Regions from separate parts of the Methylobacterium indicum genome, predicted to be linked through region 2. Evidence: predicted binding sites of a transcription regulator. Region 2 holds the regulator's gene; each other region holds the start of a gene.

Region 1 (9,773 bases), 2.6 Mb from region 2:
CGCCGCCGATGAACATCCTGCCCGCGGAAGCGGTGGCGGGGGGCGTGCGGATCGACGGGACGGTGATCCCGGTGACCGGCCTCACCGCCGGCACCGCCGTCGAGGCCGGCATCCGCCCCGAGGATCTGCGGATCGCGGAGGACGGCTTGCCGTTCCGGGTCGCGTTCGTGGAGGAGCTCGGCGCCACCCGCCTGCTGCACGGGCCGCTCGCCGGCACCGACGTGGCGGTGCAGGTGCCCGCCGGCTCCCCCGCGCAGGAGGGCGACACGGTGCGGCTCGCGATCGACGGGAGCGCCGTGCACCTGTTCGACCCCGCCACGGGGCGGCGGCTGGCGCAGGGCTGACCGGAGGCCGACGGCCTTTCCCGCTGGCCAAGCCTCGGCGTATGCAAGCTCGAGACGGATCCCGTGCAGGGGATCCCGGCGCCATTCCGCAAACGGGAGGCGCATCGTTGGGAGGCGTACTTTCCGTGCACAAACCCCTCGCCGGCATCAAGGTGCTCGAACTCGCCCGCATCCTGGCCGGCCCCTGGATCGGCCAGCTCCTGGCGGATCTCGGCGCCGACGTGGTCAAGGTCGAGCGGCCGGTCGTCGGCGACGACACCCGGACCTGGGGCCCGCCCTTCGTCGAGGGCGCGGACGGCGAGCGGCTTTCGGCCTCGTATTTCCACTCGACGAACCGCGGCAAGCGCTCGGTCGCGGCCGATTTCGAGACCGCGGAAGGGCAAGCCGTGGTGAAGCGGCTCGCCGCCCATGCCGACGTGGTGATCGAGAACTTCAAGGTCGGCGGCCTCAAGAAGTACGGGCTCGACCACGAGGCCCTGAGCGCCCTCAACCCCCGGCTCATCACCTGCTCGGTCACCGGCTTCGGCCAGGACGGCCCCTACGCGCCGCGGGCCGGCTACGACTTCATGGTCCAGGGGCTGGGCGGGATCATGTCGCTCACCGGCGAGCCCGAGGGCGAGCCGGTCAAGACCGCGGTCGCCTTCGCGGACGTGTTCACCGGGGTCTACGGCACGGTGGCGATCCTCGCCGCCCTCCAGGGCCGGCACGCCACGGGCAAGGGCTGCCACATCGACATGGCGCTCCTCGACACCCAGGTCTCGGTGCTCGGCAACCAGGCCCTGGTCTATCTCGTGTCGGGCCTGCTGCCGCCCCGGATGGGCAATGAGCATACCAGCATCGTGCCCTACCAGGTCTTCCCGACGTCGGACGGCCACATCATCGTCGCCTGCGGCAACGACGGCCAGTTCCAGAAGTTTTGCAGTGTGCTCGGCACGACCTGGCACCTCGACCCCGACTATTCCACCAATCCGGGCCGGGTGACCCGGCGCGACGTGCTGATCCCGCTCATCAGCGCCGAGACGAGCCGCCACACCAAGGCCGACCTGTTGGCGCGCCTCGGCGCCGTCAACGTGCCGGTCGGCCCGATCAACGACCTCGCCGAGGTCTTCTCCGACCCGCAGGTGGTCCATCGCGGGATGCGCCTCGACCTGCCGGATCCGCGCGCCAAGGGCGGCACGATCCCGAGCGTGCGCTCGCCGATCGTCATCGATGGCGTGCCGATGGCCGCCCAGACCGCCTCGCCGCAGGTGGGGGACCATACGCAGAGCGTGCTGGCGGATCCGGCCTGGGGCGGGTGACGGACGTCGTCGATGCAGGCGGCGCGAGCCAAGGCCATCGCTGACTGCTATGGTGCTCGCTACGAGCCTCCCGGAAGACGCCCGTCCCCACCATGACCTCGATCGCGTTCGACACGCTCAAATTCGCCCGGACGTTGCGCGACCGGGCGAAGATGTCGCCCGAGCAGGCGGAAGGTCTGTCCGACGCTCTTCTCGAAGCCATCCAAGGCGATATTCCGACGAAAGCGGATCTCAAGGACGTCGAGGCGAGCATCGAAGGCGTCAAGGCGAGCATCGAGGCGCTGCGGACCAGCACGCGATCGGACATGGACGCCGTCAAGGCGAGCCAGCGGGAAACCGAGCTACGCCTGGAAGCGCGCATCGAATCGACGAAGAGCGACATCATCAAATGGGTCGCCGGACTGATCGGTTTTCAGACACTCGCGATCATCGGCGCCGTCATCGCGCTGGCACGGATTCTCAAACCGTGAGGTGTGAGGTCGGCCGACGATGCATGATCATGGCGAGCCGATTCCGTCCGTTTCGCGCGCGGCCTTGTCCGCTTTCGAATACCCGAGAGAAGCAACTCAAGAACGTGGCTCGACAAAGGACGCACCCATGACCGACGCCCCCCGCCCCCGCACCGGCGGGCAGATCCTGGTGGACCAGCTCGCCCGCCACGGCGTCGGCGACATCTTCTGCGTGCCCGGCGAGAGCTACCTCGCGGTGCTCGACGCGCTGCACGACGCGCAGATCCGCCTCACCGTCTGCCGGCAGGAGGGCGGGGCCGCCATGATGGCGGAGGCGCACGGCAAGCTCACGGGGAAGCCCGGCATCTGCTTCGTCACCCGCGGCCCCGGCGCCACCAACGCCTCGCCCGGCCTGCACATCGCCAAGCAGGATTCGACCCCGATGATCCTGTTCGTCGGCCAGATCGAGCGGGCGGCCCGCGAGCGCGAGGCGTTCCAGGAGCTCGATTACCGGGCGGTGTTCGGCACCATCGCCAAGTGGGTCACCGAGATCGACAGCGCCGACCGCCTGCCCGAGCTGATCGCCCGCGCCTTCCACGTCGCCACCGCCGGCCGGCCCGGCCCGGTGGTGATCGCGCTGCCCGAGGACATGCTGGTCGAGACCGCGACCGTCCCGGATGCTCCCGCCTTCCGGCCGGTCGAGACCCATCCGGCGCTCGCCCAGATGGTCGCGCTCCAAAACCTGCTGGGGCAGGCCGAAAAACCCTTCGCGATCCTCGGCGGCAGCCGCTGGTCGGCGGAGGCCGTGCGGCGCTTCTCGCGTTTCGCCGACCTGTTCTCGCTCCCCGTCGCCTGCTCGTTCCGGCGCCAGGGCCATTTCTCGGCCGATCACCGCTGCTATGCCGGCGATCTCGGGCTGGGCGTCAACCCGAAGCTCCTCGCCCGGATCAAGGAGGCCGATCTCCTGCTCGTCGTCGGCGGGCGGCTGTCGGAGATCCCGTCGCAGGGCTACACGCTCCTCGACATCCCCGGGCCCCGCCAGACCCTCGTCCACGTCCACCCGGACCCGGAGGAACTCGGCCGCGTCTACAGCCCGACGCTCGCCATCAATGCGAGCCCGACCGCCTTCGCGGCGGCGATCGAGACCGTGCAGCCGCCTCGCGCCCTGCCCTGGGCCGCGGGCACCGAGGCCCTGCATGCCGAATACCTGGCCTGGAGCGATCCGACCCGGATCACCACCCCGGGCAATCTCCAGATGGGCGGCGTGATGGCGCATTTGCGCGAGGCACTGCCCGCCGACGCGATCCTGTGCAACGGGGCGGGTAACTTCGCCACCTGGGTGCACCGCTTCTGGCCGTTCCGCGCCCATGACGGCCAGCTCGCCCCGACCTCGGGCTCGATGGGCTACGGCGTGCCCGCCGCCATCGGCGCCAAGCGCCTGCTTCCCGACCGCACCGTCGTGGTGGTCTCGGGCGACGGCGACTTCCTGATGAACGGGCAGGAATTCGCCACCGCCGTCCAGTACGGGCTGCCGGTCATCGTCATCCTGGTCGATAATGGAATGTACGGCACGATCCGGATGCACCAGGAGCGCGAATATCCCGGCCGCGTCTCCGGCACCGCGTTGAAGAACCCCGATTTCGCCGCCTATGCCACCGCCTTCGGCGGCTACGGCGAGCGGGTCGAGCGCACCGAGGATTTTCCCGCTGCCCTGGCGCGGGCGCTTGGCTCCGGCCTGCCGGCGATCCTGCATTGCCCGATCGACCCCGAGGCGATCACCCCGACGACGACCATCCAGGCGCTGCGGGATCGGAAGCGGGCCTGAAGCTTCGAGTTCGAAGCTTTCATCCCACCTGCAACCTCATCCTGAGGTGCGACCGCAGGATGAGGTCGTGAGTAGGATGATCCGGAGAACTGCGCCGACGGGGTCGCACTCTTCACGACCCTCCCTTGTCCCGCGGGCACGGCTGTGCTTAGCCAGCTACTAACAAGCTGCCCGCCGCTGGAGACGGTGCGGGCCGCGTCACCCCCGGCGCCTGTCGTCGGAGTGTCACGCGGGCCCCGCATGAGGGGCCGCACACGAGGAGACGACAACCCGATGGCCCCCACCCTGACGATCCGCATCGCACTCGCCGGCCTCGGGCTGGCCGCCGCCGCGACCCCGGCGCTCGCCGTGACCGAGCTGCAATGGTGGCACGCGATGACGGGCGCCAACAACGACGCCGTCAACCGCCTCGCCGACGAGTTCAACGCGAGCCAGAGCGACTACAAGGTGGTGCCCACCTACAAGGGCAATTACGGCGAGACGCTGAATGCCGGCATCGCGGCCTTCCGGGCCGGCACCGCGCCGCACATCATGCAGGTGTTCGAGGTCGGCACCGCCACGATGATGTCGGCCAAGGGCGCGATCAAGCCGGTCTACCAGCTGATGAAGGATGCCGGCGAGCCGTTCGACGCGAACGCCTACCTGCCGGCGATCACCGGCTACTACTCGACGACCAAGGGCGAGATGCTCTCGTTCCCGTTCAACTCGTCGTCGATGGTGATGTGGGTCAATACCGACGCCCTGAAGTCGATCGGCCTCGACGCGCCGCCGAAGACCTGGCCGGACCTGTTCGCGGCGGCCAAGAAGCTGACGCAGAACGGCTTCCCGAATTGCGGCTTCTCGACGACCTGGGTGACCTGGCTCAACATCGAGCAGCTCTCGGCCTGGCACAACGTGCCGGTCGCCACCAAGGCCAACGGCATGGACGGCCTCGACACCACGCTCGAGATCAACGGCCCGCTCCAGGTCAAGCACCTGACCAACCTCGCCGAGGCGCAGAAGGACAAGTCCTTCGACTATTCCGGCCGCTACGACAGCGGCTTCGGCCGCTTCACGGCCGGCGAGTGCCCGATCATGTTCGGGTCGTCCGGTTCCTACGGCAACGTCAAGGGCGCGGCGAAGTTCGCCTGGGCCTCGGCGCCGATGCCCTACTATCCCGACATGCCCGGCGCGCCGCAGAACAGCATCATCGGCGGCGCCTCGCTGTGGGTGATGGGCGGCAAGAAGCCCGACGAGTACAAGGGCGTGGCGAAGTTCTTTACCTTCCTGTCCGACACCGACCGGCAGGCGAAGCTGCACCAGACCACCGGCTACATGCCGATCACCAAGGCCGCCTACGAAAAATCCAAGGCGGACGGCTTCTACGACAAGAACCCGGCCCTCGAGACGCCGATCAAGGAACTGACCAACAAGCCGCCGACGGAGAATTCCCGGGGCCTTCGCCTCGGCAACCTGCCGCAGATGCGCGACATGTGGGCCGAGGAGATCGAGGCGACGCTGGCCGGCAAGAAGACGGCGAAGCAAGCCCTCGACGAGGCGGCGACCCGCGGCAACGCGATGCTGCGCCAGTTCGAGAAGCAGGCCGGACGGTAACCTCATGAGCCCCGAGCGCATCACCTTCGGAGGTCGGCTGCTGCCGGCGGCGCTGATCGCGCCGCAGCTCCTGATCGTCGGCCTGTTCTTCTACTGGCCGGCCGTACAGGCGGTCTGGCAGTCGTTCCAGATGCAGGACGCGTTCGGGCTCTCGACGGAGTTCGTCTGGTTCGACAACTACCGGGCCCTGTTCACGGACCCGGCCTATTACCAGGCCCTCGTCACCACGCTGGTCTTCGCGGCGGCGGTGGCGGGGCTTTCCTTAAGCTTCGCCCTGCTGCTCGCCACGATGGCGGACCGGGAGATCCGGGGTTCGGGGATCTACCGGACGCTCCTGATCTGGCCCTACGCGGTGGCGCCGGCGGTGGCGGGCGTGCTGTTCGGCTTCCTGTTCCAGCCCGGCCTCGGGCTGATCGCGCGGGGCCTCAACCAGATCGGCATCCCGTGGAACCCGCTCCTCGACGGGAACCACGCCATGATCCTGGTGGTGATGGCGGCGGCCTGGAAGCAGGTCTCCTACAACTTCCTGTTCTTCCTCGCCGGCCTTCAGGCGATCCCCGGCAGCGTGATCGAGGCGGCGGCGATCGACGGTGCCGGCCCGGCCCGGCGGTTCTGGACCATCGTGTTTCCGCTTCTCTCGCCGACCACGTTCTTCCTGATGGTCGTCAACGTGGTCTACGCCTTCTGCGAGACGTTCGGCGTCATCGACGTGCTCACCCATGGCGGTCCCGGCCGGGCGACCCAGACCCTCGTCTACAAGGTCTACCAGGACGGCCGCATCGGCGCCGATCTCGGCGGCTCGGCGGCGCAGTCGGTGGTGCTGATGGCGATCGTGATCGGGCTCACCGCGATCCAGTTCCGCTACGTCGAGAAGCGGGTGGCGTACTGAAGCCCTCGCGGGCCGCGGAGGGTACCTCACCCCCGCGCCTGGACCGGGCGGCTGGAACGGTCCTTTGAAACGACAGGGCGCGATGCGCTCCCGCTTCCGACCGGAGGCGGGGCGCATCGCGCCTTTTGTATGCCCGACGACCCCGCACGGATCGACGGAGCGGGCGACGCTCAGGACGACATCGTCCGCTCGGGCTCGCCCTCCTCGCCGAAGCCGAGCTCGTCGAACACGGCCGTCGCGGCGCGGATCATCGCCTGCACGGAGGGCAGATCGCGGATCTGCGGGCTCGCGGTGTGCTGGAGGTCGAGGATCCCGGCGGCGAGGCGCAGGGCCTGGATCTCGGCTCGGGCGGCCTGGGAGATGTCGGCCTGGGACAGGTCGGAATGCCGGGCGGAGGAATGGATCGCGAAGGTCATGGTGCGTGCCTGGTCGTGGGGAGAGGACAATCGGGAAGCGGGTCCGGGATGGGCGCCGGAGGTCATGACCAATGCTCCTCCGCGGCGTGGAGCGCGGTAGGCGGATAGGTGCGGCCGACATAGCCGAGGGCGAGCCGGATCAGGTCGAGGACGACCGGATCCTCGCAGGCCGCGGCATGCCGGTAGGCCTCGATCAGGTGCTCGGCCAAGCAATCGGCCGGAGGCCGCTCCAGGCCCGGCGGCGGCAGGCTGCGGGGGAGCGAAACGGGGAAGCGGGTGTCGTCGTGGTACGGCATCGCTCGCCTCCTCACGCGGCCAGGCCGCGGCCGACCCGCGGTCGGTCGGGAGGCGTCGAGGGGCGGGCGAGGACCGAGGCCACGATGCCGTAGGCCGCCCGGGTCTCCCGCAGGGCCTCCTCGGTCATCGCGATCGAGACCGCGCAGAGCGAGACGCCCTCGCAGGCGACCGGCAGGCCGAGGGGCCGCGGGCGCCAGCCGATCTCGGCGAGCTGGGGAATCCAGTAGGTCTCGACGACGAGGTTGAGATGCGGGATGCCCTGTTCGAGGCAATGCTCGATCATGCCCGCCGACACGATGCCGGCGGCCCGCGACAGCGGCCGTTCCTCGCGGTAGCGCGCCGAGGCGAAGAGCCGGGTGCATTCCCAGGTCCCGGGCTCGCGGGCGAAGCCCCGGATGTCGGCGAGGTGCGGAAACACCTCGCTCAGGAGCGTCGGACCGTCGGAGGGCAGGAGCCGGGTACCGCCCGCGACGCGGCCGTCGCGGTCGATGGCGAGGAGGTAGCGGGTGGCCTCGGTGTCGAAGCGGTCGCGCCCGGCGGCGTCGACGCTCCGGAGTGCCCGGCAGCGCCCCTCCTCGAAGGCGGCGCGGCGGAGCGCATGGTGCTGCGCCAGGGCGTCCGCGTAGGCTCCACGGCTCGTCCGGTCGATGGCGTGGAGGCGGATCATGCGCTGACGTCCCTCGGTCCGGCTCCATAAGGCCAGAGGGGGACGTGTCCCGGTATCCCGGAAAACCGGGAGGGTGCCCGCCGCAGATGCGGATTTTTAGAGTGAGATCTCCCGCAGCCGCAGGGCCTCGATCACCGTGTGGGTGGTGTTGCGGGTGCCGATCTTGGTGCGGGCGTTGCGCAGGTGGGTGGCGACGGTGTCGATCGAGACGCCGAGGAAATCGGCGGTCTCCTCCTGGGTGCGTCCCTGCGCGGCGCAGGACAGCACGTCGCGCTCGCGGGCGCTCAGGAGCCGTCCGCCCGGCTTGCGGCGGCGGGCGGTGGTGCGGGCGGCGGCCGACCAGGCGTAGAGCCCGAGCAGATGGACCGCGCGCCGGACCCGCGGCGTCATCTCGACCCGCTCGCCGGCGAGCGAGATCCCGCCCTGGAAGCCGTGGGCGTCGTGGATCGGCACGCAATAGCCCGCGCCCATGCCGTGCTCGCGCGCCTCCTCCATCACCCGGCGGGCCTGCGAGGCGGTATCGGGCTCGAGGGGCGCCTCGTTCCAGGCGAAGGGCTCGGTGGTGCGGAAGCAGTGCCGCACCACGGGATCGTAACGGTAATGTCCGACACGGTCGTAATGCGCGAGCCAGCCATCCGGCCAGACGCTGAGCAGGAGGTTGGGGCCGATCCGCTCGCTCGGCTGCGGCAGCCGGGTGATCGCGAAGTAGGAGAAGCCGCAGCGGGCGACGAGGTCGAAGATCGTTTTCTGCACGTCCAGGGGGTCCGACAGGCCGTCGAGGCCGTCGATCAGGTCGAATGACTGACGAATGAACGCGTCGTCGGCGTCCGACATGTTCCACCCCCGACCGGTGCACCGCCCCGGTGCGGCGGACGCCCGCCCGTGCCGCGGTATCCGGTATCCCGGGGAGTATTAGAATCCTACCAGCAAAGATCAATCCGTGTCGGCGCGACCGCCGCGGACGCCGCCCCGGCGTTGCCTCGGCGCACGTTCCGCACTATCGGGAGCCTGACAAAAGCCCTCCCCGCTGCCGAAGGTCTGGCCGATGAAAGCGCGCGTCACCGTCACCCTGAAGACCGGCGTCCTCGACCCCCAGGGCAAGGCGATCGAGGGGGCGCTGCGCTCGCTCGGGATCTCGGGCATCGCCGGCGTGCGCCAGGGCAAGTTCTTCGAGGTCGAGGTCGACGCCGCCGACGAGGCCGCCGCCGAGGCGACCGTGAAGGCCGCCTGCGACCGGCTGCTCGCCAATACCGTGGTCGAGAACTACCGCGTCGAGATCGCCCGATGAAGGCCGCCATCGTCGTCTTCCCGGGCTCGAACCGCGAGCGGGACGTCGCCCGGGCCCTGCGCCTCGCCGGCGCCGAGGTGGCCACCGTCTGGCACACCGAGACCGAGCTGCCCGCCGGCACCGACCTCGCGGTCCTGCCCGGCGGCTTCTCCTATGGCGACTACCTGCGCTGCGGCGCCATCGCGGGACGCGCCCACGCCATGGACGCGGTGCGGGCTCACGCCGCCCGCGGCGGGCTTGTGCTCGGCATCTGCAACGGCTTCCAGATCCTGTGCGAGTCCGGCCTGCTGCCGGGCGTGCTGATGCGCAATGTCGGCCGCCGCTTCATCTGCCACCGCCAGACCCTGCGGGTGGAACGCGCCGACACCGCCTTCACCAAGGCCTACGCCCAGCACGAGGTGATCGACGTCTGTGTCGCCCACGGCGAGGGCAACTACTTCGCCGATGCCGAGACCCTGGCGCGGATCGAGGGCGAGGGCCGGGTGGCGTTCCGCTACTGCGACGCCGCCGGCCAGATCACGGTGGAAGCGAACCGCAACGGCTCGCTCAACTCCATCGCGGGGATCTATTCGGAAGACCGCAACGTGCTGGGGATGATGCCGCACCCGGAGAACTTCGTCGAAGGGCTCGTCGGCGGCACCGACGGGCGCGGCCTGTTCGAGAGCCTGGCCAAGGCGGCCTGAGGGATCCGTCGGGGAGCGTCTGCC
Region 2 (9,773 bases):
TGTCCTCAGACGCCCTCGCCCATCGCCGACTGCATCATGCGGTCGCCGGTCAGGTCGTCGTCGCTGTAGCCGAGAAGCTCGGCGAGGCGGTTGCGGGCCCGGTTGACCCGGCTCTTGATGGTGCCGATCGCGACGCCGCAGATGCCCGCCACCTCCTCGTAGGACAGCCCCTCGGCGCCGACGAGAATCAGCGCCTCGCGCTGGTCCGGGGGCAGCTTGGCGAGGCCGGCGCGCAGGTCCTGCACGTCGAGGCGGTGGCCCTGGTCGGGGGCGGTGAACAGGCGCGCGGCGTAGGAGCCGTCCTCGTCCTGCACCTCGCGCATCCGCTTGCGCTGCTCGGAGTAGAAGGCGTTGCGCAGGATGGTGAACAGCCAGGCGTTGAGGTTGGTGCCGGGCTGGAAGCGGTGCTGGTTCTGCCAGGCGCGCAGGATCGTGTCCTGGACGAGGTCGTCGGCCCGGGCGGCGTTGTTGGTGAGCGAGAGCGCGAAGGCGCGCAGCGACGACAGGGCGGCCAGCATCCCCTCGCGGAACGCCGGCTCGACCGCGCGCCCTTGCGCGGCGAGCGCCGCCTCGAGCCGCTCGATCAGCGCGAGGAAGACCTCCGGCGTCGCCGCGGTCTCCAGCGGCGCGTAGGCCGCCCGCAGCTGGTGGCCGAGATGGCGCTGCACGGTCGGCGGCAGGCCGGGCTTCGACTCGGGTGCGGCCAGGATGGGATTGTCGGTGGACGCCATGCGACTCTCACGTTCTGAAGCCAGGGAGGGCGGGGCGGCGCGGATCCGGGCCGCGCGCGTCATACTCCGCCGGAGCTTCCTTCGAGGGACAAGTGGGGCGCCGCGCGGACCTGTCGACGGGTGCGCATCGCCGCGGGCGGGTCAGGCGGGGGATCAGGGCGTCGTCGGGCGGTGCCGTGTCGGGTCGCGCGTCCCGTCGCGCGGCGCTCGCCTCGTCCGCCCGTCGCTCCACCGCATCGCCGTCGCTCCCGTTGCCGCGCGAAGGCGCGGCCGCGCCCGGGCCGGCGGCCCGGGTCGTCGGGGGCAACGGCCTCGTACGGCCCAGGTTCCCACCTCCGTCGTCGCACCCGGGCGGGGGCCGGTCCTACCAGGTCCGGGCGCCGGGCTGGCTGCGGTACTCGGCGGCGCGGATGCGTGTCATGATGCGGTCGAGATCGGCGAGCAGGGCGGCCTCCTCGGCCTGCGCCGCGGCGACGGCGGCCGGGTCGGCGAGGTAGAGGCGCTCCTGCTCGGCGCGGGCGAGGCGCTGCTCCAGCGCCCCCCGTTCGGCGTGGAGGTCCAGCAGCTCCCGGCGGCCCGGCTCGTCCGGGTGCCCGGCCGCCTCGCCCTCCCGGGTCGCGTCGGTCTTCGTGTCGAGGTCGTGCACGGGAATCGCGTCCTGCTGGAAGAGGCGCCACCGCCCCGGATCATCGCCCTTCCAACGCGCGAGACGGCCGAAACGTCGCATCCGGCCGGGGGCTGTCATCCAAGTGTCATGGGATCGTCATAGGGCCGGCGTGAGGCTGGGCGTATGCGTCGCGCCGCGACGACACACGGCCTGGCAAGGATCAGGTCGGGGTCCGGCGCAGTCCGGGGAGGCGGGTCGCGTCCTCGCCGGCTGTCGACGGCAGGATGACGGCAGCACCGCTCGTCGCCCCGCATCGTGCCTGACCGATCCGAACACGGAGAGAACCCAGTGAAGCCTTTCTCCTACGCGCTCGCCATCGGGCTCGCGACTGCCCAGATCGCCACCTCGGCGCTCGCCCTCGACATCACCGGCGCCGGCGCCACCTTCCCGTTCCCGGTCTATTCCAAGTGGGCCGAGGCCTACCGCAAGGAGACCGGCAACGGCCTGAACTACCAGTCGATCGGCTCGGGCGGCGGCATCAAGCAGATCCAGGCCAAGACCGTCGATTTCGGCGCCACCGACGCGCCGCTGAAGGGCGAGGCCCTGACCAAGGACGGCCTGGTCCAGTTCCCGACCGTCATGGGCGGCGTCGTCCCGGTGGTGAACATCGCCGGCATCAAGTCGGGTGAGATCAAGCTGACCGGCGAGGTGCTGGCCGAGATCTACCAGGGCAAGATCCGCAAGTGGTCCGACCCGAAGATCGCCAAGCTCAACGAGGGCGTGAAGCTCCCCGACGCCCCGATCACCCCGGTCTACCGGTCCGACGCGTCCGGCACCACCAACATCTTCACCACATACCTGTCCGACGTGTCGCCGGCCTGGAAGTCCGAGCTCGGCGCCTCGACCACGGTCAGCTGGCCGGCCGGCCAGGGCGGCAAGGGCAACGAGGGCGTCACGGCGGTCGTCAAGCAGGTCCCGAACGCCATCGGCTACGTCGAGTACGCCTACGCCAAGCAGAACAACCTGCCGGTCGCGCTGATCCAGAACAAGGACGGCCAGTACCCGATGCCGGGCGACGAGGCGTTCCAGGCCGCCGCCGCCAACGCCGACTGGAAGGCCGCCCCGGGCTTCGGCATTTCGCTGACCAACCAGCCCGGCGCCAAGGCCTGGCCGATCACCGCCGCGACCTTCATCCTGGTCCACAAGGCTTCGGCCGACGCGGCCCGCACCGCCGAGGTGCTGAAGTTCTTCCGCTGGGCCTACAAGAACGGCGACAAGCTCGCCTCCGACCTCGACTACGTGCCGCTGCCCGACAAGGTCGTCGGCCAGGTCGAGGACGAGTGGAAGACGGTCGTCGGCAAGGACGGCAAGCCCGTCCTCGCCCAGTAAGCCGCCGCACGCGGCGTGACGGACTTCCGGGAGGACGGGCCCCGCCCTCCCGTTCGCCGGCGCGGGGCGCCGGCGCGAAGCCGAGATCTCGCCGCCCGCCGGGCCTCGAGGCGGGTCGCGTCCGACTCGCCTCGATCCGCCGAGCGCGCTAGAGGCCGCTCACTCCAAGGGAAACCCGGATGGTCGCGTTGTCTGAGAACGTCGCAATGGCGGCAAGGCGCGAAGTCGCCCGCCGCGCCCCCAGCCCGGTGGGCGATCGCATCTTCCGCACCGCCGCCTTCGCGTCGGCGCTGCTGGTGCTCCTGGTCCTCGCCGGCATCCTGGGCTCGATCGCCTATGGCGGCTGGCCGGCCTTCCAGGCCTTCGGCCCCGGCTTCTTGGTCTCGAGCGCCTGGAACGTCGGCCGCGAGGAGTACGGCGCCCTCGTCGCCATCATCGGCACCCTGGTCTCGGCGCTGCTCGCCCTCGTCATCGGCGTGCCGATCTCGCTCGGCATCGCGATCTACCTGACGCAGCTCTGCCCCGGCTGGGCCCGCCGCCCGGTCTCGATGACCATCGAGCTGCTCGCCGCCGTGCCGAGCATCATCTACGGCATGTGGGGCCTGTTCATCTTCGCGCCGCTCTTCGCGCGCTTCGTGCAGATCCCGGTCTCGAACCTCGTCGAGGGCCTGCCGATCGTCGGCACCCTGTTCTACGCCCAGGTGCCCTCCGGCGTCGGCATCCTCACCGCCGGCATCATCCTGGCGATCATGATCGTGCCCTTCGTCGCCTCGATCACCCGCGACATGCTCGACCAGATCCCGACGGTGCTGCGCGAGAGCGCCTACGGCATCGGCTGCACCACCTGGGAGGTCGTGCGCCACGTCCTGATCCCGCAGGCCTCGGTCTCGATCATCGGGGCGGTCATGCTGGGCCTCGGCCGCGCGCTCGGCGAGACGATGGCGGTCACCTTCGTGATCGGCAACGCCAACCGCCTCTCGCCCTCGATCTTCGATCCGGGCTCGACCATCGCGTCGCGCATCGCCAACGAGTTCAACGAGGCCGACGGCCTCCAGCTCAGCTCGCTGATGGCGCTCGGCTGCATCCTGTTCGTCGTCACCTTCATCGTGCTCATCATCGCCCGGCTGCTCGTGCGCCGCGCGAAGGTGGCCTGATCCCGCACCCGGAACGGACGTTTCCCGATGAGCGCCTCCCCCGCCGCGGTCTCAGGGGCCACCCCCGCCGCTCCGCCCCGCCCGGCCTCGCCCGAATGGGGCCGGGTCCGTGCCGGCCGCCGCACCGCCGACAAGGTCCTGGTCGTCGGCTGCACCGTCGCGACCGCGCTCGGCGCGATCGTGCTCGGCTCGATCCTCCTGATGCTGATCGTCCAGGGCGTGCAGGGCTTCTCGCCGGCCCTGTTCACCAACGTCACCCCGGGCCCCGGCACCGAGGGCGGCGGCATCGCCAACGCGATCCTCGGCAGCCTGGTGATGACCGCCCTCGGTATCGTGGTGGCGACCCCGATCGGCGTGCTCGCCGGGACCTACCTCGCCGAGTACGGCCGGGCCTCGCACCTCGCCAACGTGATCCGCTTCCTCAACGACATCCTGCTCTCGGCGCCCTCGATCCTGATCGGCCTGTTCGTCTACACCCTGATGGTGCGGCCGATGGGCGGGTATTCGGGCTGGGCCGGCGCGGTGGCGCTCGCCATCATCGCCACCCCGGTGATCGTGCGCACCACCGAGGACATGCTGCGGCTCGTGCCCGGCACCCTGCGCGAGGCCGGCGCGGCGCTCGGCGCGCCGCTCTCGATCGTGATCCGCTCCGTCACCTGGCGGGCCGCGCAATCGGGCATCGTCACCGGCGTGCTGCTGGCGCTCGCCCGCATCGCCGGCGAGACCGCGCCGCTGCTCTTCACCGCGCTCAACAACAATTCCTGGTTCAGCCCGAACCTGATGGGCGGCGTCGCGAACCTGCCCGTCATGATCTACCAGTTCGCGCTCTCGCCCTACGAGAACTGGCGCCAGCTGGCCTGGGCCGGCGCGCTCCTCATCACCATCACCATCCTGGGCCTGTCGATCGTGGCCCGCCTCGTCCTGAGCGGCCCGAAGGGGCGCTGATCCGCATCTCCGGCAGCACCCGATCGCTCGGCGACCGGGTGCTGCTCTCCTCATCTGAATTTGCCGCATTTCTTTCGACGATTTTCGTCGAAAAATGCTCCTGCCCGGAGACACACCGATGAGCGCCACCGCCACCGCCGCGCCGGTCGTGGGCCAGAGCACGGCCGACGAGTCCGCCCCGGTCCGCCTCGCCGTCAAGGACCTCAACTTCTACTACGGCGACTTCAAGGGGTTGAAGAACATCAACCTCAACTTCCTCGACCGCCAGGTCACGGCGCTGATCGGGCCGTCGGGCTGCGGCAAGTCGACGTTGCTGCGCACCTTCAACCGGATCTACAGCCTGTATCCCGAGCAGCGCGCGGAAGGGCAGATCCTGCTCGACGGCCGCAACATCCTGGATCCCTCGATCGACCTCAACGAGCTGCGCGCCCGGGTCGGCATGGTCTTTCAGAAGCCGACCCCGTTCCCGATGTCGATCTACGACAACATCGCGTTCGGCATCCGGCTCTACGAGCGCCTCGGCAAGGCCGACCTCGACGTCCGCGTCGAGGAAGCCCTGCGCAAGGGCGCCCTGTGGGACGAGGTGAAGGACAAGCTCAAGCAGTCCGGCATGGGCCTGTCGGGCGGCCAGCAGCAGCGCCTCTGCATCGCCCGCACGGTGGCGCAGCGCCCGGAGGTGATCCTGTTCGACGAGCCGACCTCGGCCCTCGACCCGATCTCGACCGGCCGCATCGAGGAATTGATCGAGCAGCTGCGGGGCGAGTTCACCATCGCCATCGTCACCCACAACATGCAGCAGGCGGCGCGCATCTCGCAGTTCACCGCCTTCATGTATCTCGGCGAGCTGATCGAGTTCGGGCCGACCAACCGGCTGTTCATGAACCCGTCGAAGCGCCAGACCCAGGACTACATCACCGGCCGGTTCGGCTGAGCCGCTCCCGGGGCCGGCCCGCCTTCCGCCGGGCCGGCCCGCGCCCTTACGCTCCGCCTCATTCCGGGGGGTCTCACCTCATGTCGAACCACATCGTCACGTCCTACGACCAGGAATTGCAGAACCTGCGGCGCAGCATCGCCGAGATGGGCGGCATCGCCGAGAAGATGGTGGCCGATTCGGGCCTGGCGCTCCTGCGCCGCGATACCGCCCTCGCCCAGGCGGTGATCACCGCCGACCAGCGCCTCGACGGGCTGCAGCGCGAGATCGAGGAGAAGGCGATCCTCCTGATCGCCAAGCGCCAGCCGATGGCGATCGACCTGCGCGAGACGATCTCGGCGATCCGCGTCTCGGGCGACCTCGAGCGCATCGGGGATCTGGCCAAGAACGTCGCCAAGCGCGTCGTCGCGATCGCCGACCAGGTCCAGCTCCAGAAGATCGTCGTCGGGGTGGAGCACATGAACGAGCTGGTCCAGGGCCAGCTCAAGGACGTGCTCGACGCCTACGCCACCCAGGACACCGTGGCGGCCCTCGACGTCTGGGCCCGGGACGGCGGCATCGACGCGCTCTACACTTCGCTGTTCCGCGAGCTCCTGACCTACATGATGGAGGATCCGCGCAACATCACGTTCTGCACGCACCTCCTGTTCTGCGCCAAGAACGTCGAGCGCATCGGCGACCACACCACCAACATCGCCGAGACCATCCACTATCTCGCCACCGGCGAGACCCTGACCACCGACCGGCCGAAGAACGACGGGTCGAGCTTCGCCACCGTCGATCCTCAATCCTCGCCCCAGTCCCCGACCAAAGCCTGACCGGTCGGCCCGCCCGGCCGCGATGCCGGGTGGCCGTCTCGGGCGGCGGCGTCCCTGAAGTGCCCCCGATGAGTACCCGCATCCTGATCGTCGAGGACGAGGAGGCCCTGACCCTCCTCCTTCGCTACAACCTCGAGGCCGAGGGCTTCGAGGTCGACGCCGTCGCCCGTGGCGACGAGGCGGATATCCGCCTGCGCGAGCAGATCCCCGACCTCGTCCTCCTCGACTGGATGATGCCCGGGCTGTCGGGCATCGAACTGTGCCGGCGCATCCGCGCGCGCCGCGAGACCGAACGGCTGCCGGTGATCATGCTGACGGCCCGTGGCGAGGAGGGCGACCGGGTGCGGGGCCTCGCCACCGGCGCCGACGACTACATCGTCAAGCCGTTCTCGGTGCCGGAACTCCTGGCCCGGGTGCGCGCGCTCCTGCGGCGGTCGAAGCCCGCCCACGTCGCCGATCTCCTGATCGCCGGCGACATCGAGCTCGACCGGGTCAGCCACCGCGTGCGCCGCGACGGCCGCGAGCTGCATCTCGGCCCGACCGAGTTCAAGCTGCTCGAATTCCTGATGCAGAGCCCGGGCCGGGTCTTCTCCCGCGAGCAACTCCTCGACGGCGTCTGGGGCCACGACGTCTACATCGACGAGCGCACCGTCGACGTGCATATCGGCCGCCTGCGCAAGGCGATCAACCGCGGCCGCGACGCCGATCCGATCCGCACCGTGCGCGGCTCCGGCTACTCCTTCGACGAGATGTTCGCGCCCGAGCCGTGAGACCGGTCTCCGGGTGCGGCTCCCGGGCGAGGCATGGCGGCGGTCCCGGCCCGGGATCGGGCCGATGACGATGAACGCCGTCGTCTCAGAACTCCATGCCGAACTTGACCCGCAGGTTGTGCCGCTCGAACTGGTTCAGCCCGAGGGCGCGGCCGGCGAGGGCCGGATCGGTATCGCGGCCCCAGACCTGGCCCGCATAGGCCACGGTGAGCCAGACCTTCTCGGTGAACCGGTGGTGCAGGGCGGGACCGACCGTGAGCGCCTCGCTCTCCAGCCGGTTCAGGAAGGTCCCCTCGTAGCCGCGCAGGTAGCGGACCTCCGGACCGAGATAGGTATTTTTCCCCACACGCCCCACGAGGGCGTTCGACCACAGGAAGGTCGAGGAGCGATAGCCGCGGCCGCCCCGCTCGCGCCCTGCCGCGGGCTCGATGCTGATGTTGCTGCCGTACCAGAGCGTGTCGGGCACCACCTGGACGTCCAGCTGGAGCAGGCTCTCGACGTCGACGATGTCGGCGCCGCGCCCTTCGACCGGCAGGACGCGGGTGAAGCGCGGGCGCACCTCCAGGGCGAGACCGAGCGGCTGCTCCGCCGAGCCCTTCAGGAACTGGTACTTCACCTCCAGGGAGGCACCGTCGAAAGTGCCGTAGGACTTGTCGTCCAGATCCGCGACGTTGCGCTGCCGCCGCAACGTGCCGAACGCGCTGAGTTCGAGGCTCAGCCTGTCGATGGGGTTGAACTGATAGGCGAGCCGCGTGTCGAGCACCCGGTAGGCCGCCCGGCCGGGGCCGTCCCGGCGCTTGCCGATGCGCGAGACGGTGTCGACCACCGCTTCCTGCTCGCCCTTCTCGCCGGCATCGGCGCCCTCCGTGAAGCCGAACAGGTGCTCGGTATCGACGTCCTTGCCGTCGCCCGTCTTGCCGGACGTCCCTGCCTGCCGGCCCTCGTCCTTGCCGGCCTCGCGCGCGCCGTCCCGGTCCGATCCGGATCGGTCTTCCGTCCCGGGCTTGCCCTCCGTTCCGAACTTGCCGCTCGGCGCAGCCCGCGCGGGCGCCGGAGTGGAGAGGACGAGCATCAGGACGCCCGCCGCGGCCGACAGGCATCGGATCGGCTCGATGATTCCCGTCATGGTCGCGCGAGGGCCCCAGATGTGCAGTGCTCCGATGCGTCCGGTTAGAGACGATGCCGGCCGACATGGCTGCCATAAAAATGCAACGCCTGTCAGACCTTTGGGCCGTGCGGGATTAAGCGGGGCGTCCGGTGCATCGGGCCCGGACTGGCGCTGTGCCGTTCACCCCCGATGCGATCGGTCCGCGCATGGGGGATCTCCGCACGGTCGGTAGCACCGGGGGACGGTCTCAGATCTAGCACCGCTTCTTCGGGCGCCCGGACGTTCGCCCCGTATCAGGCTTCGCCCAGAGGTGGATGCATCGTGGCGACGGATCCGCGCCCCCGCCCCGAGCGCCGGGCCCAAGCCTGACGCCGATCTCGACATCCCCGCTCGCGCCGCCCCGGCGCGAAGGCGTCGGTGTGGTCGACCTGCGCCGTCCCTCGGACGACCCCATCCTTGGGTCAGTGGCGCCAGCGCTCTGCATGTCACGCATTTATAGTTGTTGATCGGCAGACATGACGTTAGGATTTTAGTGTCGGGAGGGAATGATTTCCATGGAAAAGATCAGAAACATCGTGATGATCTCGGCTTTCCTGCTGGCCGGAGAGATCGTCGCTTCGATGCTCGGTCTTGCCGTGCGGCCGGCATCGGCGCAGTCGAGTGCCGAGCGTGAGACATGTGCGGAATCGGTCGGGATCCAGACGCGTCACAACGGCCGAAACAGCTGGATCAAGCGCAGAGTATCGAGTAAGACTTACAATGCTTTTCTTCGGTGCACGGACGACATCGCCATGAAGCGTGCCGACGTGAAGCCGAACCGCCGCTGACGATCCGTCGAGGACGGCAAGCCGCGATCGTTCAGGAAGCCGGTCACCCGGCTCGCGAACCGACGGAGCCTGTCTGACGCCCGCGCCCTCGCGATGGGCGTCGCGGGGTCCCGCCGGACGTCTCCGTCCGGCGGGACCGCCTTTCAGATGTGCAGCGCCTCGCCGAGCGCCCGCAAGTTCGCCTCGTGAAAGGCCTCGCCGAGGGTCGGGTGGGCGTGGATCGTGCCGGCCACGTCCTCCAGCCGCGCGCCCATTTCCAGCGCCAGGCCGAACCCCGCCGCCAGTTCCGAGACGCCGGCCCCCACCGCCTGGATGCCGAGGATGAGGTGGTTGTCGGCCCGCGCCGTCACCCGCACGAAGCCGTCCTCGGCGCCGAGCGTCATGGCGCGGCCGTTGGCGGCGAAGGGGAAGAGGCCGGTGCGGATCTCGTGGCCGGCGGCGCGCGCCTCCTCGGGGGAGAGACCCGCCGAGACCACCTCCGGGTCGGTGAAGC
Region 3 (9,773 bases), 560 kb from region 2:
TTCGAGCGCCGCGGTCTTGGTCAGGCCGGCGATGCCGTGCTTGGCCGCCACGTAGGCCGACTTGTAGGGCGAGGCGACGAGGGAATGCGCCGACGCCGTGTTGATGATCCGGCCCCAGCCCTTCGTCTTCATGCCGGGGATCGCCGCCCGCATGGTGTGGAAGGCCGAGGACAGGTTGATCGCGATGATCTGGTCCCACTTCTCGAGCGGGAATTCCTCGATCGCCGAGACGAACTGGATGCCGGCATTGTTGACCAGGATGTCGACCGCGCCGAAGGCTCGCTCGGCCTCCGCCACCATGGCGGCGATCTCCTCGGGCTTGGTCATGTCGGCGCCCGAGTAATGCGCCTTGACGCCGAACTCGGACTCGATGCCGGCCCGCGCCGCCTCGATGGCGTCCGGCTTGCCGAAGCCGTTCAGGACCACGTTGGCGCCGGCGCCCGCCAGCGCCTTGGCGATGGCGAGGCCGATGCCGCTGGTCGAGCCGGTGACGAGGGCGGTCTTGGATTGCAGGGACATGTGGGGTCTCTCCTCAGGCCAGATAGTCGTGCAGCACGTGGCCGTACGGCAGGGTGAAATCCACGATCTGGTGGCGTCCGCCGACGATCCGGCGCACCGGCAGGTCGGCGACGCGGCAATTGACGTGGGGAATGAGGTGCAGCCGCGCCTCGCCCTCCCAGGCGCCGTGGACCTGGATGTCCCGGAGCCGGTAGCCGACGAGCTGGGCCACCTTCACCCCGCCGTCGACGTCCGGGATCAGCTTCAGGTTGACGTTGAGCTGGCCGATGCCGGCGCGCACCGTGTCGAGCCGGTCCTCCAGGCTGCGATGCTTGTAGGTCATGGTCCCCATCGCCACCCGCTCGTCGTCGTAATGCAGGGTGCCGGTGAGCGTGTCCTTCGTCACCTTGAGGCGGGGCACGCCGTACTTCTTCGGAAAGCCCCAGATCTCGCGGCCGGCGGTGATCGGCGGCTCGTCGTCGAGATACATCTGGACCGAGTAGTTGCAGGGCTCGCCCTTCCAGGTCGCGACGATGGCCGAGCCGCTCTCCTCGTAATCGCCGAAGCCGGAGGAATCCGGCATCTTCATCCACTCGTAATAGGCGAGGTTGCCGGGGGCCGGCTCGAGCGGCTCGGGCAGGGCGGCCCGGAGCGCATCGGGGTCGGTCTCGTAGGTGATGATGAGGTATTCGCGCCGCATGAACCGGTAGGGCCCGTGCGGGTAGCTCGGGCTGAAGGCCGGCATCGAGGGGGCCTTCAGGATCTCGTCGCGGGTCATGCGGCGTCCCTTCCTCTCAAAAACTCAATCCCGCGCGTCGCGGGTGAGGTCGAACACGGTCACGCCCTGGTCGGGCCGGCAGCGCTCGATCCAGCGGCGGTGGCGCAGGGAGCGGCGCATGTCGTGGCGCCCGGCCTTCCAGTGCTCCAGCATGGTGGCGCGCGAGAATTCGTAGTCCTTGGCGTCGCTCTCGTAGTTCTTGGCGCGGTAGATCAGCTGCAGGATCGTGACCGCGTTCTGGTGGCTGACCTCGGCGAGGAAGGCGACGTCGGGGTCCTGGCGCAGCTCCGGCGGCAGCTTGTCGAACAGGCGCCGGAACGCGGTCTTGGCGCGGTGGATCTCGATCTGGTCGTCGGTGTTGAGGCGGGTGCGGCTCGAGAAGCGGATGTCCTTCTCGCGCTCGGCCGCTTCCGCCAGGGTGCGGGGCACCGGCCCGCGGGCGCTGAACAGGTCGACCTGAAACACCGCGAGGTCGCGCGCCCGTTCCTCGTCGAGCACGTATTGCAGCGGCGTGTTCGAGACGATGCCGCCGTCCCAGTACGGCTCGCCGTCGATCTCCACCGGCGGGAAGCCCGGCGGCAGCGCCCCCGAGGCCATGACGTGCTCCGGGCCGATCCGGTCGCGGTGGTTGTCGAAATAGACGAAGTTGCCGGTGCGGACGTTGACCGCGCCGACGCTGAGCCGCGTCTCGCGCCGGTTGATCCGCTCGAAGTCGATCAGCTCCAGCAGCGTCTGCCGCAGGGGGGCGGTGTCGTAGTAGCTCAGCGCCTGCGGCGCCCCCGCCGGGTAGAGGGCGGCGGGCGGCCAGCGCGGCGCGAAGAAGCCCGGCACGCCCACCACCGCCCCGAAGGCGGCGCTCCAGGCGTTGAACACTTCCCGGGCCTGCTCGCCGGGAAACCAGGGCGACACGGTGATGCCGGACGAGACCTTGTCCCAGAACGCCCGCAACCGCTCGATCCGGCGCTCCGGCGGGTTGCCGGCGATCAGCGCGGCGTTGATCGCCCCGATCGAGATGCCGGCGACCCATTCGGGCGAGAGCGCGGCCTCCTGCATCGCCTCGGCGATGCCGGCCTGGTAGGCGCCGAGCGCGCCGCCGCCCTGGAGCACCAGCACCCGGCACTCGTCGCGCTCCGCCCGCTCCGGCTCGTCCATGGCGCCTCCAGGAAAACGTCGCCCGTTCCGGCCGTAAGATGATGGTGCAGTGCCGCAAGACAAGCCTCACCGCGGGCGGCGGCCGAGCTTTTCGCGCCGGGGCCCGGGTGGCGTCCCGGGCGGGATGTCCCGGGTTGACATGCGCGGGCCCCTCCGCCAACCCTCCGCGCCGCCCTGGCCCGGACGCGAGGACGGGGCCGGCCGCCGTGCCATCGACCCCGCGCTTCGCGCCGAAGCCACCGCGATGCGGCCCGACACAACACAGGTCCCGATGCGCTCCTACCTCGACTTCGAAAAGCCCGTCGCCGAGCTCGAGGCGAAGCTCGAGGAATTGCGGGCGCTGGGCGACCGCGACGGCGCGGTGGCGATCAGCGAGGACGTGACCCGGCTCGAGGCCAAGGCCGCCGCCGCCCTCGCCGAGCTCTATGCCGGCCTCACGCCCTGGCAGAAGACGCAGGTCGCCCGCCATCCGCAGCGCCCGCACTTCGTCGATTACTGCGCCGGCCTGATCGAGGAATTCCAGCCGCTTGCCGGCGACCGGGTGTTCGGCGAGGACGAGGCGGTGGTCGGCGGCTTCGGCCGCTTCCGCGGCCGGCCGGTCTGCGTCATCGGCCAGGAGAAGGGCGCCAACACCGAGGCCCGCATCCGGCACAATTTCGGCATGGCCAAGCCCGAGGGCTACCGCAAGGCGGTGCGCCTGATGGGGCTCGCCGGCCGCTTCGGCCTGCCGGTCCTCACCTTCGTCGACACCGCCGGCGCCTATCCCGGCATCGAGGCGGAGGAGCGCGGCCAGGCCGAGGCCATCGCCCGCTCGACGGAGGCCTGCCTCGGCCTGCCGACCCCGAACGTCACGGTGGTGATCGGGGAGGGCGGCTCGGGCGGCGCCATCGCGCTCGCCACCGCCAACACCGTGCTGATGCTCGAGCACTCGATCTACAGCGTGATCTCGCCGGAGGGCGCCGCCTCGATCCTGTGGCGCGACGCCGGCCGGGCCCAGGACGCCGCGACCGCGATGAAGATCACTGCCCAGGACCTCCTGCGGCTCGGCGTCATCGACGCCATCGTGCCCGAGCCCACCGGCGGCGCCCACCGCGACGGCCAGGCCGCGATCCGGGCGACCGGCGAGGCGATCGCGAGCGCCCTGGAGCCGCTTGCCGCCCTCGACGCCGATACCCTGCGGGACAAGCGGGCGCAGAAGTTCCTGGAGATCGGGCGGAGCCTGTAGGGCGGATCGCGCCGCTCGTTCGGTTCGCGCGACAGATCTCCCATCCTTCGGGTCATCCCGGGCTCCGCTGCGCGGCCCCGGAATGTTGGGGTGGACGGCCTCCGACGGCATCGAATGTGCCAGGTTGAGGACGTCGAACACCCAACCGAGGAGAGCGTCCGTACCGCCTCTCGCGCGACAAGCTGCTGCCGGCGCTCGAGAAGATCCCCGCCACCGTCGGGCCGGGCCGGTCGGCTGCGTTCCGCCGCCGCTCGAGGAGCGGCGGGACGCCGCCCTCGGTGAACGAGGAGCCGCAAGCACGGCCAAGGCCAGGGCGGAAGGCCAGAGCAGGATGAGGGACCCTGGGACCAGGACATTCCGCCGTGTCGTCGCGCGTCACAGCGCGTCGGGATGTTGGGAGCCTGGTCTTCACAAGGGCATGCTTGTGCGAACCCCTCGGTGGCCCGCCGCCGTCCCGTCGCTGCACCGCGACGGCACGACGGCATCCATGACGTGGGGGGTGGAACAGCCGGCGAGGGAGCCGATCACTCCCTCTTCACGTCGTCGCCACGGCCGCCTGCGCGTCCCGCGCCGCCGCCTCCTGGCGCCAGGTCGAGGGCTGGTCCGACGACCCCGTGCCGAGCGCGCATTGCACCATCACGCTGTCGGCCCAGCGGCCGTGGCGGTAGGCCACGGCCGGCAGGTGGCCGACACGCGTGAAACCGCAGGCCTCATGCAGGCGCAACGACGCCTCGTTCTCGGCGTCGATATAGCCGATCATCTGGCGGTAGCCGCCCGCCGCGCAGGCCTCGATCAGGGCCGGCAGCAGGCGCCGGCCGATGCCGGCATGGAGATGCCCGGCATGGACGTAGATCGAGTGCTTGAGCGTGTAGCGGTAGGCCGGCCGCTTGCGGAACGGCACCGCGTAGGCGTAGCCCGCCACCATCCCGTGGCGCTCGGCCACGAGGTGGGGCAGGCGCTTGCTCCGCATGTTCTTGCGTCGGCGCTTGAGGTCGTCCGGCCGGAGCCGGTCCTCCTCGAAGTCGCCGGTATCGCCGACGCCGTGACGGATATGGTGCTCGTAGATGTCGATCATCGCCGCCACGTCGACGTCGGTCGACGGGCGGATCACGATCCCGGGCTGGGTCGGCGCCGAGTCCATCAGCGCCCCTCGCGCAGCACGTAGGTGTAGAAGCGGATGCGCCCGTCCGGCTCGACCTGGCGGTAGACGCCCTGGATCTCGGCCTCGAAGCCCGGGAACAGGTTGGCGGCGGCCTCGAACATCTTGAAGTAGTCGAGCATGGGCTTGGCCCGCTCGTCCAGCCGCTCGCCCGGCAGCACCGTGCCGATGCCCGGCGGGTAGACCAGCATCAGGGTCGTGGCGATGCGTCCCTCGGCCTCGGCGATCGGCACGAAGTCGACGTTGTTGCGGGTCAGCATCTGGGCCGCGGCCTTGGGCGGCATCACCATCTCGGGCAGGTGCTCGGGCATGAACTGCTTGCGCTGGAGCCCCGAGGTGTCCGACTGGCGATGGAAGGCGTGGTAATCGGCGCAGAGGTCGCGCAGGCGCACGCCGCCATAGCGCTGCGGCCGGCGCCGGACGAATTCCGGCATCGCCTCTTCGAGCAGTACGTTGTCGTCGTGCAGGCGCTTGAAGGCGACGAGGCCGGAGATCAGCGTGCCGGCCTTCGAGGATTCGACGCCGGGCGTCAGCAGGAAGAGCAGCGAGTTGAGGTCGTTCTTCTCCGGGACGATGCGGTTCTCGCGCAGGTACTGGGCGACGATCGGCGCCGGCACGCCGTGCTCGGTGTATTCTCCCGTCCGCCGGTCGAAGCCCGGGGTGAGCACGGTCAGCTTGTTCGGGTCGGTGATGGCGTAGCCCGGCGCGACATGGGTGAAGCCGTGCCAGCCGGCCCCCGGCTTCAGCTCCCAGTGGCGCGCGTCGGAAGCGAGCTCGTCGGTCGGCAGGCTCTCCCACGGCACCTCGGCGCCGCCGGCCCCCGTCGCCATGTCGGGCACGAAGGGATCGAAGAACCAGCGGCGCTTGGGGTCGCGCTCGTTCTCCTCGAATTCCTTGCGGATCGCCCGCACCTTCTTGCGCCACTCGATGCCGAGCCGGATCGTGTCGTCCCACAGGATCATGCCGGAGCGCCCCTTCATCATCTGGGCGCCGACGTCGAGGGAGGCGAAGAGCGGGTAGAACGGCGAGGTCGAGGCGTGAACGAGGAAGCTCTCGTTGAGGCGCCGGTGCTCCACCCGCCTCGTCTGGCCGCGGATGTGGCCGTCCTTGGTGTGGATCTGCGAGGCCTGGGAGAAGCTCGCAAGCTGCTTGTGGGTCGATTGCGTGGCGATGATGCCGGGCGAGGTCTCGTCCAGCCCCGTCAGCCCCATGGCGTAGCGGCCCTGGAACAGCGGATGGAACTTCATGAAGCCGGCCCAGGCCTCGTCGAACAGGATGTAGTCGCAGAGGTGTCCGATCCTGGCTACGATCTCGCGGGCGTCGTAGATCGTGCCGTCATAGGTGCATTGCTCGATCACCGCGACGCGGAACGGGCGCTCCTTGCGCCACGCCTCCTTGTCCTTGACGAGCGGATTGTCGCGGATCTTCCGGCGGATTTTTTCTTCGTCCAGCGCCTCGTGGAAGATCGGGCCGATCAGCCCGTAGGCGTTGCGGTCGGTCTCGAGGAAGATCGGGATGCCGCCGCCGAGAAAGAGCGCGCCGTGATGCGCCGCCTTGTGGTTGTTGCGGTCGAACAGCACCAGGTCGTCCTCGGCCACCAGCGAGGACAGCACGATCTTGTTCGAGGCCGAGGTGCCGTTGAGCACGAAATAGGTCTTTTCGGCCCCGAAGATCTGCGCCGCCTCCTTCTGCGCCTTGAGCGCCGGGCCCTCGTGGGTCAGGAGATCGCCGAGATCGAGGACCGAGTTGTCGAGGTCGTCGCGAAAGATCGCCTCGCCCAAGTGCTCGACGAAGATGCGGCCGATCGGCGAGCGGTTGTAGAAGATGCCGCCGTTATGCCCCGGGCAGGTCCAGAGCTGGTTGCCCTTCTCGGCGTAATCGACAAGCGCGCCGAAGAACGGGGTCTTCAGGGTCTCGGCATATTGCGTCACCCGGCTGACGAGGCCGCGGGCGATGAATTCTGGGGTCTCTTCCGCCAGGAAGATGTAGCCGTCGATGAAGTCGAGGAGCTCGACGGGGATGTCCTCGAGCCGCTTGCGCCGGACCATGATGACGATCGGCATCTCGAGGCCGCGCTTGCGCATCATGTCGATGAGCGCCGCTGCCTTGCCGTCGAGGCCGCGCTTGCCCCAATCCACCACCAGGCAGCCGACCGCCGCATCGGTCTGCACCGCGATCGCCGCATCCTCGACCCGCCGCGCCCGCACCACCTCGAAGCCGCGATGCTCGACCGCCGCCACGATCTGGTTGACGCGCGCGCCCTCGAGGTCGTCCGGGTCGAAGGCCGGCGTGCACATCAGCACGGTGAAGCGGCGGTGGAAGTCCATCGGGCGGGGCTCCTGTCCTGGGCAGTCGGACCTGCGTGTCGGCCCCTCTCATGACGTTCCGATGACGGTCCCGGCCCTGCGGCGAATCCACTCCCCCGGGCGATGCCGGCATGGGGAAGGCGGCGACGCGCCGGACATCCGGGCATCTCTCGCGGGCATCTCTCGCGGGCATCCCCCGCCCCGCACGCCAATCCGCCATGCGGCCTAATCGGGGTGGACCTTCGTCGGGGCCGGTCAGGCGCTGACTAATCCACTCTGGGTACCGCCGACCGAGTTTGCGGCCGAGTAGCCCGCGCGATGCGCAAGGCTTGGGTGAATCTCCGGGCCGGCATGAAGCCGTTGCGCGACGTGAAGGCGGCCCGATTACAAAAAGCATCTGTGGGTAATTCGGTGCTGACCGTACGACGGTGGGTTGAAACTGCACGCGTGTGCCCGATATCGGCTCCAGGCCCGCTCGTCGGGTGCGTTGATTTAGGACAAATATCCGTGTCGCAAGAAGATCTGGTCCAGGACGTCGATTACGTGGCGCTCGCCGCCGACGTCGTGTCCGCCTACGTCGCCAACAACTCGGTTCCGGCCGCCGACCTCGCCGGCCTGATCGGCACCGTGCACAACGCCTTCGTCTCCCTCGGCCAGCCGGTCGCCAAGGAGGCCGAGAAGCCGACCCCGCTGATGCCGATCAAGAAGACGGTGACCCCGGATTACCTGATCAGCCTCGAGGACGGGAAGCAGTACAAGTCGCTCAAGCGCCACCTCTCCACCCGGGGCCTCACCCCCGAGGAGTACCGCCGCAAGTGGGGCCTGCCGCACGACTACCCGATGGTCGCCGCCAACTACGCCGCCCAGCGCTCGGAGCTGGCGAAGAGCATCGGTCTCGGCCGGGGCCGCACCGTCGCGGCGGCCGCCAAGCGCGCCACCTCGGATGCGGTCGTGAAGGCCCCCGTCGCCGACGCCAAGGCGGACGCCAAGGCCGCCGGCAAGCCGTCCAAGCGCGCCCGCGCCTGAGGGCCGACCGACGCCGACGAGCGACGCGCACGTGACGCGGCAGTGAAGGGCGACCTGCGGGGGCAGGTCGCCCTTCGCGCGTCGCGTCACATCAGCTCGCCGTGCCAGGTCACGAAGCCGAGCGGCGGTACGCCGGCCGGATCGGGGCGGGTGAGCCGTCTCCGTTCGGCCCTGTCCGGCTCCGCGGTGCCGCGCGCGCTGCGGCGATACTCGCCGGGCGGCACGCCGACCGCGTCGCGGAACAGGCGGCCGGCATGGCTCGGCGAGGTGAAGCCCGCCGCCGTCGCGAGTTCGTCGATGGTGCGGTGCTCGTCGGGCTGCGACAGGGACCGGCGCAGCTGCGCCACGCGCCGCTGCTGCACGAACCGGGCGACGCCGCCGGCCGGCTCGAACAGGCGGTAGAGCACGCTGCGCGACACGCCGATCCCGGCCGCGATCGTCGCGACGGACAGATCCCGGTCGCCCAGATGCCGATCGATGAAGGCCGTGGCGCGTGCCCGCGCCCGTCCGGCGGCGACGGGAGGCGGGACCGGCGCGGCCCGGTCGCGCAGGGAGGCGAGCGTCGCACCCAGCAGGAGGCAGAGCGACTCGGTCGCGACGCCGGCGAGGTTCGGCGTCAGCCCCGCGGCGTGCGCGGCGAGCGAGCGCAGGAAATCGATCGACAGGCCCGCCTCGCGCGGGCCCAGCACCAGCCCGTGCAGGTCGAGCCCGTCGAGGACGGCCGGGTCGAGGCGGTCGCGGGCGATCGCCGCGGTGACGATGCGCGCGCCCGTGGTCCAGGTGCGCTGCGGGCGGGTGAGGTCGAACAGCGCGAGGCTTCCGGCCTCGACCGCGCGGACCGCGTCCGGCACCTCCAGCATCATGCGGCCGGCGAGGACGAGGTGAAGCGTGACGTGGTCGAAGCCGTCGCGGGCGACCCGGCGCGGCCCGCGGGCATGCGACACCCCGGCGAGCTGCCGGTCGAAGATCAGCATCCGCGGCAGCCGGTGGGCGACGACCTCGGTCCGCAACGGCCCGGGCAGGCGATCGACGTCGGTGCCGCTGCTGTAGAGGTCGCGATACGCCTCGAACGCGTCGTCGTCGGCGGCGAGGTCCGGGCCGAGGGTGATCGTGTCCATCGTGCGCGCGGGCGGCTCCTCGGCTGGTTTCCCCTCGGGCAGACGCCGGTTCCGCGACGGAGACCTGCGATCCACCGGGGCGATGGGCGACACGACGCTTCGGCATGCCGAGGCCGGTTGCTCAGCGGCACATCCCTGCCGCTGGGGCCGCTGATCTCCCGAGGTAGCGCGCACCGAGCAGAAGGGCAACGAGTCCCGCCCCGTAGGCCGGCAGGCTGGCGGCCAGCAGGGCGTGGCCGAGCGCGGCCTCGCCGAAGACCCGGTCGGCCAGAAGCCCGACCAGCGGCGGGCCGAGGCCGAACCCCGCGAGCGTGATGCAGGCCATGAACGGCGCGGTGACGCGGCCGCGCAGCGCCCGCGGCGTCATGATCTGCAGGCCCGCCAGCGTGGCGACCGAGCCGATGCCCAGGCCGAAGATCAGGGCGGCGAGGGCCGCAAGCGCGAGCGCGAAGCGGTCGGTCAGTCCCAGCGTCGCGGCGAGCGGCAGGGTGCCGAGGAGCGAGCCGAGGAT

What was found. The regulator PhoB, encoded in region 2, activates phosphate uptake and scavenging genes when phosphate is short. The targets are predictions, from matches to a motif close to TGTCATNNANCTGTCAT.
Region 1: the regulator PhoB is predicted to act here: its motif matches at 4,129-4,145, upstream of ugpB (sn-glycerol-3-phosphate ABC transporter substrate-binding protein UgpB).
Region 3: the regulator PhoB is predicted to act here: its motif matches at 7,190-7,206, upstream of miv_RS03610 (Orn/Lys/Arg family decarboxylase).

The regions. Positions count from the first base shown of each region.
Region 1 covers NZ_AP024145.1:4,153,109-4,162,881, reverse strand. Annotated here, with positions in the region: gene miv_RS19400 (ABC transporter ATP-binding protein) at 1-344, shown strand, start outside; gene miv_RS19395 (CaiB/BaiF CoA transferase family protein) at 470-1,642, shown strand; gene miv_RS19390 (CCDC90 family protein) at 1,735-2,112, shown strand; gene miv_RS19385 (thiamine pyrophosphate-binding protein) at 2,240-3,916, shown strand; gene ugpB (sn-glycerol-3-phosphate ABC transporter substrate-binding protein UgpB) at 4,190-5,509, shown strand; gene ugpA (sn-glycerol-3-phosphate ABC transporter permease UgpA) at 5,514-6,398, shown strand; gene miv_RS19370 (SPFH domain-containing protein) at 6,569-6,880, opposite strand; gene miv_RS19365 (hypothetical protein) at 6,877-7,110, opposite strand; gene miv_RS19360 (acyl-homoserine-lactone synthase) at 7,122-7,778, opposite strand; gene miv_RS19355 (helix-turn-helix transcriptional regulator) at 7,875-8,612, opposite strand; gene purS (phosphoribosylformylglycinamidine synthase subunit PurS) at 8,824-9,066, shown strand; gene purQ (phosphoribosylformylglycinamidine synthase subunit PurQ) at 9,063-9,749, shown strand.
Region 2 covers NZ_AP024145.1:220,188-229,960, reverse strand. Annotated here, with positions in the region: gene miv_RS01145 (sigma-70 family RNA polymerase sigma factor) at 6-731, opposite strand; gene miv_RS01140 (hypothetical protein) at 1,096-1,377, opposite strand; gene pstS (phosphate ABC transporter substrate-binding protein PstS) at 1,687-2,727, shown strand; gene pstC (phosphate ABC transporter permease subunit PstC) at 2,907-3,881, shown strand; gene pstA (phosphate ABC transporter permease PstA) at 3,909-4,826, shown strand; gene pstB (phosphate ABC transporter ATP-binding protein PstB) at 4,945-5,757, shown strand; gene phoU (phosphate signaling complex protein PhoU) at 5,838-6,575, shown strand; gene phoB (phosphate regulon transcriptional regulator PhoB) at 6,644-7,345, shown strand; gene miv_RS01105 (hypothetical protein) at 7,431-8,471, opposite strand; gene miv_RS01100 (hypothetical protein) at 9,008-9,280, shown strand; gene lpdA (dihydrolipoyl dehydrogenase) at 9,424-9,773, opposite strand, start outside.
Region 3 covers NZ_AP024145.1:779,529-789,301, forward strand. Annotated here, with positions in the region: gene miv_RS03585 (3-hydroxybutyrate dehydrogenase) at 1-519, opposite strand, end outside; gene miv_RS03590 (acetoacetate decarboxylase) at 533-1,276, opposite strand; gene miv_RS03595 (patatin-like phospholipase family protein) at 1,301-2,428, opposite strand; gene miv_RS03600 (acetyl-CoA carboxylase carboxyltransferase subunit alpha) at 2,700-3,653, shown strand; gene miv_RS03605 (GNAT family N-acetyltransferase) at 4,189-4,794, opposite strand; gene miv_RS03610 (Orn/Lys/Arg family decarboxylase) at 4,794-7,139, opposite strand; gene miv_RS03615 (Ros/MucR family transcriptional regulator) at 7,626-8,144, shown strand; gene miv_RS03620 (helix-turn-helix domain-containing protein) at 8,231-9,262, opposite strand; gene miv_RS03625 (MFS transporter) at 9,384-9,773, opposite strand, start outside.